Linked DNA regions of Streptomyces sp. 2114.4. The protein of the gene in region 2 binds, or shares a complex with, the protein of the main gene of each other region. Links are inferred from orthologs where the notes say so. Each region holds a gene or a part of one and is shown on either strand. Other genes may lie near its edges. The genes, in order: CFW40_RS23905 and uvrB.

Region 1 (6,367 bases), 3.5 Mb from region 2 along the record:
CTGGGCCCGCTGATCCCGGGCATGGACATCAAACCGCTGATCACCGAGCTGCGTGACCGGGTGTCGGAGGAGCTGGACTACTCCCTGGAGGCAGCGGCCCAGCGGGCGCATGCCGAGGAGTTCGCCGACGACCCGGACGTGGTGGTGCCGGCCGTGGTGCACCAGTGCGACGAGGTGCTGGTGACGGAGTGGATGGACGGGGTGCCGCTGTCGGTGGTGATCGCGGACGGCACCGACGAGCAGCGGGACCGTGCCGGTCAGCTGCTGGCCCGCTTCCTCTTCTCCGGCCCTGCCCGTACGGGCCTGCTGCATGCCGACCCGCATCCGGGCAACTTCCGGCTGTTGGCCGGAAACTTCCCGGACGGCCCGGTCGAGGAGTGGCGGCTGGGGGTGCTGGACTTCGGCACCGTCGACCGGCTGCCCGAGGGGCTGCCGCCGACGATCGGGACCTCGCTGCGGATGACGTTGGAGGGCGAGGCGGACGCCGTCTACCAGCTGCTGTGCGAGGAGGGCTTCGTCAAGGAGTCCATCGAGCTGGACCCGGACGCGGTGCTGGACTATCTCCTGCCGATCATCGAGCCCGCGCTGGTGGACGCCTTCACCTTCACCCGGAGCTGGATGCGCCATCAGGCCACCCGGATCGGCGATCCGCGCTCTCCTGCCCACCAGTTGGGCAAGCAGCTCAATCTGCCGCCCTCGTACCTCCTGATCCACCGGGTGACCTTGAGCACGATCGGGGTGCTGTGCCAGCTGGGGGCGACGGTACGGCTGCGCGACGAGCTGGAGGCGTGGCTGCCCGGCTTTGTGCCCGAGGAGGAGCCGGCCGCCCCGGACATCGCCGGTGCCGACCCCCTCGGGGACGACGAGATCGGTGCGGAGCTCGGGAAGGAGTCCGTCGAGGAGACCACGGTCTGAGCCGGGCCCACCGCGCCACACGAGCCCGTCCTGTCCGCTCCGGCCGGCGGAGCGGACAGGACGGCCCGGGGGCAGCCGGCTCCGGCGGCGGCCGGCCTCACCACCAGCTGGAATCCAGGCGCCCTTCGATGGCCCGGATGTTCTCCCGCGCACAGTGGTGGCAGAAGTAGCGGCGCTCACCGTTCTCGACGGAGCAGGTCCAGGTCGGCCCGGCGCCCTCGGCGACCGCGCCGCAGCCGGCGCACATCGTGTTCCCGTCGGCCAACTCCGCGCGTTCATGCGTCTTCTGGTCCACCAGCCGACGATATCCCCGCCGGACCCGCGAAACGGGATACAACGCACCATGGGGCCCGCCCTGTCGGACGGACCCCATGGGTGGCGGCATCAGCGCCTTACTGCATCACGGCCATGGCCAGCGCCCGGCGGGCACGGAGCGACGCGCGCTCGGCGCGCCGCTGCATACGCCGCGCGGCCGCGAGCCGGTGCGCCCTGCGTTCCGATTCGGCCTCCCGGAGGCGTTGGTGCATATGCGCACGCGCCAGAGCTTCTGGGATGAGTTGCATGGCGAGGTTCCTGTTCTGACGCGACTCGGTCGCGTCGGTGTTCACAAGGACGGGGGTGTCGGTGAGGGAGGGGTTCATCGTGAGGTCCTGCTTCTGGGGGTCCCGGGTGAGGGGACGGTCGATCGTTCCTGTGCCGATGGTGTTCATGCCGCGACCGGGTTCTTGCGCGGACGGCCACGCGGCCGCTTCCGCGGCACGACGACGCCCTGGACGAAGAGCTCGCCGCCCCAGACGCCCCACGGCTCACGGCGGTCTTTGGCACCGGCGAGGCAGGCCTCACGGACCGGACAGGTCTGGCACAGCGTCTTGGCGTACTCGACGTCGGCCGGGGACTCGGCGAAGAAGACCTCGGGGTCGTAGGTGCGGCACGGAACGGCGGCGCCGAGGCGGTCGATCTCGTCGTCGAGCTCGGTGAGGGGAAGCAAGGAGTTCTCCTGAGGGTCGGGCGGAGGGATCAGGTCGGTGGCTACGGACGGGGTGTGCGTCTGCAGTTGCACGGTGGTGTGTTCCTCGTCTGTTCGGCCCGGCTGGTGGCGGGCGCGCTTGTGGGGGTCCCCCCTAGCCGGAGGCTTGGGGGAAAACAAAAGGGCCGCGGATCCCGGTGTGGGTTCCGCGGCCCTGGAAGGTGCCGACCTGATCGTGCCGATCAGGCTGGATCTCTCCAGGGTTCGTGGCCGCGGTAGGCCCACGTTTCATGCTGCGTCTGGTACTGCTTCCGGGATCCGGCACCATTGGCCGCCGCGAAGACAAGGGCATTCGCCGATGCCGCCGCTGCTACCGCAGGTGCCTCGGTCGGTCGCTCGCTCCGCTCGCCGCGCGTCAGCACAGCGAGGGACTCGGGACGCGCGACTCCCATACCGGACAGGCGGCCGAAGCCGGACATACCGGTACCAGGGAGCGAGGAGCCGAGCGGGCAGGTGGCGACGACCGAGAGATCGGTCATTTTGTTGGTCTCGATGATGCTGATCACTGGGCTCGCCTCCTCTCGGCGTCTCGGTGGACCGGGAATCCCGTTCCAGGGTGTTCAAGTACAGCACGGATCCATCGGATCTCGGAAAGAAACCGTTGTCTCCGTTGCTTGTGAAGGCTATGGGGATGCGCTCCGCGCGCGCAAACTATTTTTCCGACGAGTTTTTCGCGGCGTCCCCGGGCCCGTCCTCCGAGGCCCCCACGAGCTCCTCGCCGGCACAGATTGCCAGCACGTCACTGCCGTAGCGGTCGAACTTCCGCCGCCCCACCCCGGAGATGACCGCAAGCTCCGCTTCGGTTCCCGGCACGGCCTCCGCGATCGCCATCAGGGTCTTGTCGGTGAAGACGCAGTAGGCGGGCTGCCGGGAACGCGCCGCCTGCTCGGCCCGCCACGCGCACAGCCGCTCGTAAAGCGCCTCGTCGAGCTCCGAGGGGCAGTCCTCGCACCGCATCAGCTTCATCTCGCCCGCGTCGGTGAGGGTCCTGTTGCAGACCCGGCAGCGGGCCGGGCTGCGGTGCCGGGGGCGCCGAGCCACCGCAGCCGCCCCGTCGCCGCGCTCGATGCCCCCGGAGAGCGCGCCCGGCGCCCGGCGGCCGGCCGCCGCCCCGGACCCGGGCCGCAGGCCGCTGAGGAAGCGGCTGGCGCGGCGGGAGGCCCGCCCGCCGGGAGAGCGCGCCAGCGACCAGGACAGGCCCAGATGCAGCCGGGCGCGGGTGACGCCGACATAGAGCAGCCGGCGCTCCTCCTCGATCTGCTCGTCAGTCTTGGCGTAGGTGATCGGCAGCATGCCCTCGGTGAGGCCGACCAGGAAGACGGCATCCCACTCCAGGCCCTTGGCAGCGTGCAGGGACGCCAGGGTCACCCCTTCGACCGTCGGGGCGTGCTGGACGTTCGCCCGCTCGTCCAGCTCGGCGACGAGGTCCGCGAGGGTGGCCGCGGGCCGGGCCCTGGCGAAGTCCTCGGCCAGCCGGACCAAGGCCGCCAGGGACTCCCAGCGGTCCCGCACCGCCCCGGAGCCGGCCGGCGGCCTGCTCGTCCAGCCCATGTCGCTGAGCACCGCCCGCACCTCGGACGGCAGATCCATGGCGTCGTCGAGCAGCGCGTCGTTGGCACCGAAACGGGCGGCGCCGCGCAGCTTGACTCCGGCCTCGCGCACCTCGGGCCGCTCGAAGAACCGCTCGGCGCCCCGCAGCTGATACGGCACCCCGGCGTCCGCCAGCGCCTGCTCGTAGACCTCGGACTGGGCGTTGATGCGGAAGAGCACGGCGATCTCCCCGGCGGGCACACCGGCGGCGATCAGGTCACGGATCCGGCGGGCGGTGCCCTCGGCCTCGGCGGGCTCGTCGGCGTACTCCGTGTACACGGGCTCGGGGCCGGCCTCGCGCTGCGAGACCAGTTCCAGGCGCTGCTCGGCGGCGCGCCCCTTGGCCTGGGAGAGCAGACCGTTGGCGAGGTGCACGACCTGGGGGCTGGAGCGGTAGTCGCGGACGAGCCTGACGACCGTCGCGTTCGGATGGCGGGTGCGGAAGTTGAGGAGGTGGTCCGGGGTGGCGCCGGTGAAGCTGTAGATCGTCTGGCCGGCGTCGCCGACCACGCAGAGGGTGTCGCGGTCCCCCAGCCACAGCTCCAGCAGCCGCTGCTGGAGCGGGCTGACGTCCTGGTACTCGTCGACGACGAAGTGCTGGTACTGGGCCCGGACCTGCTCGGCGATGTCGTGCCGGTCCTGCAGCACACCGACGGTGAGCAGCAGCACATCCTCGAAGTCGATGCTGCCGCGCTCGCGCTTGAGCTGTTCATACGTGCGGTAGATCTGCCCGACCTCGGCCGGGTCACGAGGGGCCTCGCGGCCGGCCTTGACGACGGCGGCGGGGTAGTCGGCCGGCACGGTCTGGGTGACCTTGGACCATTCGATCTCGGCCGTGACATCGCGCAGCTCATTGCGGTCCAGCCGGATGCCGCAGCGGGCGGCGGCCTCGGCGACGAGCTGGATCTTGCGCTCCAGCAGCCGCGGGACCTCACCGCCGACGGCCTTCGGCCAGAAGAACTGGAGCTGCCGCAGGGCGGCGGAGTGGAACGTCCTGGCCTGGACCCCGCCCGCGCCGAGCTGCCGCAGCCGGCCGCGCATCTCGCCGGCCGCGCGGGCCGTGAACGTGACCGCGAGCACACTCGCGGGCTGCAGGATCCCGGCCCGCACCCCGTAGGCGATCCGGTGGGTGATCGCGCGGGTCTTGCCCGTGCCGGCACCGGCCAGCACGCAGACGGGACCGTGCAGAGCCGTGGCGACCTCGCGCTGCTCGGGGTCGAGCCCGTCGAGCACCCCGTCGGCCGAGTCAGGCACCTGCGGGAAGAGAGAGGAGTCCGTTGCTGCTGTCACCCCGCCATGCTGCCAGGTCCGCGCGGCCGCCCGGGAAGCCCGTCCACAGCCGCCGCACCCCGGTCGTACGCATCACGGCCCCTGTGGACAACGGCCGGCACGCGGCCGCGGAGGGTGCTTTGCTTTTCTCAGCGGCGAGCAGCCGGCGCAGAGCGGCGCAGCGGCAGCGGCAGCAGCAGCAGCGGGAAGGGGCGGTGGGGGCTGAGGCGAGGCCGGTGGGGGCGGTCTCTCGGGGGTGTGGGTGGGGAGGGGGGAGGGGTGGGGGTGGCCCCCCGGGAATGCCCCGGGCACGTCGTACGTTGTGGTGCTTGGCCGCGCCGAGTGCCGAGTACGGCGTCGGGCGGTTTCGGATCAAGACTTAACGAAGGAGCGCGGGACGCATGGCGGGCACTGTGACGATGTACAGCACGACCTGGTGCGGCTACTGCCGTCGGCTGAAGGGCCAGATGGACCGCGAGGGCATCGCGTACACCGAGATCAACATCGAGCACGACCCGGAGTCCGCGGCGTTCGTGGAGAAGGCGAACGGCGGCAACCAGACCGTGCCGACCGTGCGGTTCCCCGACGGCTCGACGCTGACCAACCCGTCCCTGGCGCAGGTCAAGGAGAAGGTCGGGGCCTGACAGCCGATGGCCGGACGGCTCGACGGCTCGACGGCTCGACGGCTCGACGGCTCGACGGCCGGATGGTCTGACGGCTGCGCTCCGTGTGCACGCGGCAGGCCGTCGGCCGGACCCCATGTGGGACCGGCCGACGGCCTGCTGGCTGCTGCCTGCTGCGTACCGTCTGCCCGCTGGCTGCTGCCTGACGGCGTCGGGGGCGGACTGCCATACGGCCCGCCCGCCCCCGCTCACCGTCCAGCGCTCACGGCTTGGGCAGCGGCTTGCCGTACCAGAGCTCGATGAGGCGGGCGGCGATGGAGATGCCGTAGGGCGGAAGGACCTCGCCGGACTCGAAGGCGGCGCGCAGGTCCTCGCGGGAGAACCAGCGGGCCTCTTCGATCTCCTCGCCGTCGACCTGGATCTCGGACGACGTGGCGCGCGCCATGAAGCCCAGCATCAGGCTGGAGGGGAAGGGCCAGGGCTGGCTGGCGATGTACTCGACATCGCCGACGACGACGCCGGCCTCCTCGGAGACTTCACGCGCCACCGACTGCTCGATGGACTCACCCGGCTCGACGAAGCCGGCAAGGGTGGAGAAGCGGCCCTCGGGCCAGTGGACCTGCCGGCCCAGGAGGGCGCGGTCCTCCTCGTCGGTGACGAGCATGATCACCGCCGGGTCGGTGCGTGGGTAGTGCTCGGCGCCGCACGCCGGGCAGCGGCGGATGTGCCCCGCGGCGGCGATGACGGTGCGCTCGCCGCAGCGTGAGCAGAAGCGGTGCAGGCGCTGCCAGTTTTCGAGGGCGACGGCGTGCACCAGCAGGCCCGCGTCGCGGGGCGACAGCAGCAGACCGGCCTCGCGCAGGCCCGCCGGGCGCGCGGACTGGTCCATGCGGCCGGGCAGCGAGTCCTTCTGGAGGGCGAAGTAGCTGACGCCCTCGTCGTC
Region 2 (6,356 bases):
TGGACCGAGAAGTCACCGGCGGGGTGGATGGCGAGCAGCCGGGCGGCGATGGCCACAGCCGTCTCCATGGCCAGCCGGCGCAGGTCGGCCTCGTCGGGCGGCCCGTCCGTCAGTGCGCTGCCCAGTTCCCGCCGGGGGATGTCGCGCCCGGGGTCGGGGCCGCTGCCCGCGGCATAGGAATCGGGCCCGCTGTCGACCCACAGCCCGCGCTCCAGGGGGAGGCGTACGAGCATGGGAATGCGCAGGTCCAGCACTTCGGGGAGGTGCAGATCGCCCAGGCGCAAGGCCATCGGACGCGTGGACGGGGCGTGGTGGCCCTGCCAGACGGGGTGGTCCCAGCGGGCGAAGGCGGGCGGCAGGGCGGGCTCGACGACCGCCGACTCGGCCGCGAGCTGTGCGAGGTCACGGTCGAGGGCGGCGCGGGCCTGGGTGACGAGGGCGGCGTGCTTGTCGCGGGCGGCGGCACGGGCCTCGTCGGCGGCCGTGCCGAGGCGGTTGCGCGGGTCGGACAGGGCCTGGTCGAGCTCCTGCTCCAGGCGCGACTCGGCGAAGCCCGAGGCGCTGCGGTAGGCCGCGACCGAGCGGGCCAGATCCTCGAACATCCCCCAGACCTGGTTGTAGAGCCGCTCCTCCATGCTCCAGCCGGCGGCGTCACCGGCCACGGGCGACGCGGGGCCGGCGGGCGACGCGGGGCCTGCGGCCGGGGCGGGGGCGGCCGGGACCGGACCGGCCGGGGCGAGGGTGCTGCGGCGCTTCGGGTGACGGTAGTCGACGCGGGCGCCGCCCACGGGCGCGGGCGCCGCGCTGCCGGGGGTCCCGGCTCCGGCCTGCGCTCCGGCCCCGGGAGCGGTCCCGGGGACGTTTTCGGGTTCGGTTCCGGGGCCGGTTCCGGGTCGGGTCCCGGAGGCTGCCGGGCCGTCAGATGCGGGAGGATGCGGGGAGGACGGCCGGGCCGCGGCGGCCGGGCCGGCCCCGGGCCGTTCGGACCGGCTCACCGCCACGGGGTCGGGCGCCGGGACCGCACGGGCCTGCCCCCGGCCGACCGCTTCCTCGATCTCCGCGGCCAGCTCCGCCGCCTGCGGCAGGCCCTGGTCGCCCAGCATGGCCGTGAGACCGCCGGCGTAGCCCTGGCCCACGGCGCGTACCTTCCAGCCACCCTGCCTGCGGTAGAGCTCCACGGCGACGACGGCGGACTCGGCGCCCAGGCCGGTGACGGTGTAGCGGGCGAGGGCGGTGCCGTCGAGACCGGTGACCGTGACGGCGGGTGCGGCGGCCGGGCCGAAGGTGGTCAGGCCGGTCCCGCCGGTCAGCGCCAGCAGCACGCTCACCCGGTGGACGGCGGCGGGCAGCGCGTCGAGGTCCACCGCGATGCGGTGCTCGGCGGCCGCCTGACGGGGGACCTCGATGCCGGTGCGCCGCGGCGCGCCCGGGTGGGCCACCGCCTCGGCGCCGGCGAGCCTGCCCTGCTCGTCGCCGAGGGCGACCCCGGCCATGACGGGAGAGCCCGCCGTCACCCGGATCTCGACCCGCGTCCGGTCCAGTGGATGGTTCTGCCCCCGGACCAGCTCGGCCGTCATCGTGGTTCCCCCTGGTGGTTGTGGCATGCCCGGGTCCTGCCCCGGGCGCGGGCCCAGGGGTTCGCGGCGCGGCCCGGTACGCGCCGCCGCGGCGGTGGCCGGAGGGTGGTGCCGGCTACAGGTGCGGCAGGATCGCCGGCACGAGGTCCTGGAACGTGCGGCCGACGGAGGGCTCACCGATGGCGGTCATCTGCCAGCCGTTGCCGGCGCGGTGCACCTTGGACATGACCTGTGCGGTGTAGTTGCCGCCGCCCGTGAGGGTGTACCGGGCCAGCTCCTGGCCCGTGGTCTCGTCGACCAGGCGGCAGAAGGCGTCCTGCACCTCGGCGAACGTCTGGCCGGTGAAGGAGTTGACGGTGAACACGATCTGGTCGATGTGCACCGGCACCCGCGCCAGGTCGACCAGGATCGCCTCGTCGTCGCCGCCCTGACCCGCCCCGCCGACCAGGTTGTCGCCGGTGTGCCGGACCGCGCCGTCGTCGCTGACCAGGTGCTGGAAGAACACGACGTCTATCGGCTTCTTGTCGGCGAAGAGCACCGCCGAGGCGTCGAGGTCGATCTCGCTGGTCCGCCGGCCGAACAGGCCACGGCGCGGCGCGGAACGCCACCCCAGCCCCATCCGCACCGCGGTCAGACTCCCGCCGTCGGACTTCTGCAGGCTGATGCCCTGCCCCTTGGACAAATTGACCGACACGCCCGTCCCCTCTCTGTACTGTCCCCGCCCAGCTTTCCGGCGGCCCCTTCGACCCTACGCACGACGACGGGCCCAGGGCGCGCCGGACCCGCGTTTGTGGCGCTTCTGCAACACACCCGGGCGCCGCCGGCCGACCCCCGTTCACATGCGGCGATGCCGGGCCGGGGCGGGCTCGGCGGCCGGCCCGGCGGGCGGTCCCGCACCGCCCCGGTACTCCCCTCAGCTCCGGCCGCTGCAGCTCGTGCCGCTCCGCCCGTGCCGCTCCCCCCTTACTTCACCCCGGCCTCCCTCATTTGCCGCAGTTCCTTCTTCAGTTCGCTCACCTCGTCGCGCAGCCTGGCGGCGACCTCGAACTGCAGCTCCGCCGCGGCGGCCCGCATCCGCTCCGTCATCTCCTCGATGAGCGCGGCCAGTTCGGCGGCGGGACGGTCCGTCAGGTCCGCGCCCGCCTTGCCGCCCTTGCCCTTCGCGGCCTTGCCGCCGAGCGCCGGGACCGGCGCCTTGCCCTGGGTCTCCTTGGCAGCGGCGCCCTTGCGGTACCCCGAGCCCAGCAGCTCCTGGGTGTCGATCTCCTCGCGGGCGAGGGTGGCGACGATGTCACCGATCTTCTTGCGGAGCGGCTGCGGGTCGATGCCGTTCTCCTTGTTGTACGCCAGCTGCTTCTCCCGGCGGCGGTTGGTCTCGTCGATGGCCTTCGCCATCGCCGGGGTGACCTTGTCGGCGTACATGTGCACCTGTCCGGAGACATTGCGCGCCGCACGTCCGATGGTCTGGATGAGCGCCGAACCGGACCGCAGGAAGCCCTCCTTGTCGGCGTCCAGAATGGCCACCAGGGAGACCTCGGGCAGGTCAAGGCCCTCCCGCAGCAGGTTGATGCCCACCAGGACGTCGTACTCACCCGAGCGCAGCTCCCGCAGCAGCTCCACCCGGCGCAGGGTGTCCACATCGCTGTGCAGGTACCGGACCTGGATACCGAGCTCGAGGAAGTAGTCCGTGAGGTCCTCGGCCATCTTCTTGGTGAGGGTGGTGACCAGGATGCGCTCGTCCTTCTCCGTGCGCGTACGGATCTCGTGCACCAGGTCGTCGATCTGTCCGTCGGTGGGCTTGACCACCACTTCCGGGTCGACCAGACCGGTCGGGCGGATGATCTGCTCCACGAAGCCGTCGCCCCGGGAGAGCTCGTACTTCCCGGGTGTCGCGGACAGGTAGACGGTCTGGCCGATGCGCCCCAGGAACTCTTCCCACTTCAGCGGCCGGTTGTCCATGGCGGACGGCAGCCGGAAGCCGTGCTCGACGAGGGTGCGCTTGCGCGAGGCATCGCCCTCGTACATGGCACCGATCTGCGGGACCGTGACATGCGACTCGTCGATGACCAGCAGGAAGTCGTCCGGGAAGTAGTCGAGGAGGGTGTTGGGCGCGGAGCCGGGCTCGCGGCCGTCCATGTGCATCGAGTAGTTCTCGATGCCCGAGCAGGAGCCGATCTGACGCATCATCTCGATGTCGTAGGTGGTGCGCATCCGCAGCCGCTGGGCCTCCAGATGCTTGCCCTGCTTCTCCATCGTGGCGAGGCTGTCCGCCAGCTCGGCCTCGATCCCGGCGATCGCCCGCTCCATGCGCTCCGGGCCGGCGATGTAGTGGCTGGCCGGGAAGACGTACAGCTCCCGGTCCTCGCTGATGACCTCGCCGGTGAGCGGATGGAGGGTGGACAGCGCCTCGATCTCGTCGCCGAACATCTCGATCCGCACGGCCAGCTCTTCGTACACCGGGAAGATCTCGATGGTGTCGCCGCGCACCCGGAAGGTGCCACGGGTGAAGGCGACGTCGTTGCGGGTGTACTGGATGTCGACGAAGCGGCGCAGCAGCGCGTCGCGGTCGAATTCGTCGCCGACCTTCAGCGGCACCATCCGGTCGACGTACTCCTGCGGCGTACCGAGGCCGTAGATGCAGGACACCGAGGCGACCACGACGACATCACGCCGGGTGAGCAGCGAATTCGTCGCGGAGTGCCGCAGCCGTTCGACCTCCTCGTTGATGGAGGAGTCCTTCTCGATGTACGTATCGGACTGCGGGACGTAGGCCTCGGGCTGGTAGTAGTCGTAGTAGGAGACGAAGTACTCGACGGCGTTGTTCGGCAGCAGCTCGCGGAATTCGTTGGCGAGCTGGGCCGCGAGGGTCTTGTTGGGCGCCATGACGAGCGTCGGGCGCTGCAGCTTCTCGATCATCCACGCGGTGGTCGCCGACTTGCCGGTGCCGGTCGCACCGAGCAGGACGACGTCCTTTTCACCCCCGCGGATACGCCGGTCGAGTTCGGCGATGGCCGCGGGCTGGTCGCCGTTGGGCTGGTAGGGGCTGACGACCTCGAAGGGCGCCACCGTGCGTTCGATGTTTGATACGGGCCGCATGGCATCCACGGTACGACTCAGCACTGACAATCGACGTGACCAGTGCTCTGACCTGCGGTTTCGGGGCTGTGACGGGGTCGTTTTCCGGGCGCCGGGCGGGGCGCGACGGAGGGCGGGGCGGCCGGGGGCGACGGGCGCCACGGAGCGGCGGGCCGGTGGGACGGCGGGCCGACAGGCCGGTGGGCCGGAGGGCCGGCGAACCGGTGGGCCGCACCGGAGCGCGTGACGCCGCAGACCGGCCGTGGCCCTCGCGTGCGGGAGACGTGCGGAACACGTGGGGCACCCGGGACACGCGGGAAAGCGGCCCTGCTCCCCTCCGCGGCCGGGTCCCGGGCCCGGTTCCGTGACCGGGCCCGGGAGCGCGACGCGCCCACGCACGGAGCCGGCGCGGCGGACCACCCCGCGAGGTGTGTTCGACCAAAACCGTTCAGGCGCACGACGGGTGACGCATCATCGGTCAAGATGCGCGGATGCCGAGGCTCCGGCAAGTTGGACGGCGTCGGGTCGTACGTCCGTGGCACGGCCAATCCGGTCACCCTGCAACTGCGTGTCGCTCCGCACCGGAAAACCGGCCACTCCCCGTTCAGCGCCCGGCCACCACACGACCGCCTCCCGCTACGGCACAGCTGCGAGCCTCTGCCCGTCCGACCCGGTTCACGTCACTTCACGTCAGCTCACGTCCACGACGTCACGAGGAGTCCGTATGCGTATTCGCCCCGTCGCCACCGTTGCCGCCGGTGCGCTCATGGGTCTGTCCGCGCTCGCCCTCTCCACAACCGTCGTCCAGGCCGCACCGGGCGGACGCCCTCCGGTGACGATCGCTCACCGCGGCGCCTCGACGTACGCGCCCGAGAACACCCTCGCCTCGATCGACGCGGCCGACCGGCTGGGCTTCGAGTGGGTCGAGAACGACGTCCAGCGCACCAAGGACGGCGAGCTGGTCATCCTCCATGACAACTCGCTCGCCCGGACGACCAACGTCGAGCAGGTCTTTCCCGGCCGCTCCCCGTGGAACGTATCGGACTTCACGCTCCGCGAGATCGAGAAGCTGGACGCGGGCAGCTGGTTCGGACGGAAGTTCCGCGGGGAGCGGGTGCCGACCCTCGAGGACTACATGGACGAGGTCGAGCACAACGACCAGAGCCTGCTGATGGAGCTGAAATCGCCGGAGCTCTACCCCGGCATCGAGCGGCAGACCCTCAACGAGCTGCGTCGCGCGGGCTGGCTGGACAAGGGGCACGTCAAGGGCCGTCTGATCATCCAGAGCTTCAACGCCGACGCCCTCAAGACCGTGCACCGCCTGCGGCCGGACCTCACGACGGGCTTTCTCGGCAACCCGTCCGTCGCCGACCTCCCGAAGTTCGCGCGGTACTGCGATCAGATCAACCCCGTCCACACCGCGGTCACCCCGGAGTACGTCGCCGCCGTGCACGGTCTGAAGGGCCCGCACCGACGACCGCTGGACCTGTACACCTGGACCGTCGACGACGCGGCAACCGCGGTGAAGGTCGCCGGTCTGGGCGTCGACGGCATCATCACCAACAAGCCCGACGTGGTGCGCGACGCGGTGGGCGGCGACGACGACTGAGCCGGATCCGGAGACGGTGGGGAACGGGCTCAGGGCGGCAGCCGGTCCGTTTCCCGCGGCATTGTCAGTGGTGCGTCCTACCCTGATCAGGTGAC

The links.
Region 1: the proteins of uvrB (region 2) and CFW40_RS23905 are in contact, whole or in part, in a crystal structure (PDB 7EGT), measured with the Thermus thermophilus proteins. The link is inferred for Streptomyces sp. 2114.4 from one-to-one orthologs. Residues at the interface, in WP_096411307.1 of Thermus thermophilus: Glu23, Leu25, Arg26, Asp27, Gly28, Glu29, Arg30, Phe31, Arg55, Glu326, Asp327, Phe328, Glu379, Ser382, Gln383, His398, Gly400, Arg401; in WP_096412145.1 of Thermus thermophilus: His654, Arg656, Phe657, Gln666, Asp668, Glu669, Lys680, Arg681, Leu682, Ser683, Lys685, Tyr686, Ala687.

The regions. Positions count from the first base shown.
Region 1 is NZ_FYEY01000001.1:5,400,139-5,406,505, reverse strand. The notes cover bases 2,209-5,175. They hold CFW40_RS23905 (ATP-dependent DNA helicase UvrD2), read right to left. Parts: upstream 4,823-5,175; coding sequence 2,594-4,822; downstream 2,209-2,593. Other genes in these bases: CFW40_RS23910 (hypothetical protein), read right to left, coding at 2,209-2,448. Also shown: CFW40_RS23930 (AarF/ABC1/UbiB kinase family protein), read left to right, coding at 1-915; CFW40_RS23925 (hypothetical protein), read right to left, coding at 1,013-1,210; CFW40_RS23920 (hypothetical protein), read right to left, coding at 1,308-1,625; CFW40_RS23915 (WhiB family transcriptional regulator), read right to left, coding at 1,622-1,975; more of CFW40_RS23910, read right to left, coding at 2,125-2,208; CFW40_RS23900 (mycoredoxin), read left to right, coding at 5,203-5,445; nudC (NAD(+) diphosphatase), read right to left, coding at 5,687-6,367. UniProt on the Escherichia coli protein: A helicase with DNA-dependent ATPase activity. Unwinds DNA duplexes with 3'-5' polarity. Translocates on single-stranded DNA with 3'-5' polarity. Initiates unwinding more efficiently from a nicked substrate than double-stranded DNA.
Region 2 is NZ_FYEY01000001.1:1,852,372-1,858,727, forward strand. What follows is about bases 2,108-5,063. They hold uvrB (excinuclease ABC subunit UvrB), read right to left. Parts: upstream 4,674-5,063; coding sequence 2,541-4,673; downstream 2,108-2,540. Other genes in these bases: CFW40_RS08110 (TerD family protein), read right to left, coding at 2,108-2,271. Also shown: CFW40_RS08105 (TerD family protein), read right to left, coding at 1-1,577; more of CFW40_RS08110, read right to left, coding at 1,693-2,107; CFW40_RS08120 (glycerophosphodiester phosphodiesterase family protein), read left to right, coding at 5,377-6,261; CFW40_RS08125 (methylated-DNA--[protein]-cysteine S-methyltransferase), read left to right, coding at 6,352-6,356. UniProt on the Escherichia coli protein: The UvrABC repair system catalyzes the recognition and processing of DNA lesions. A damage recognition complex composed of 2 UvrA and 2 UvrB subunits scans DNA for abnormalities.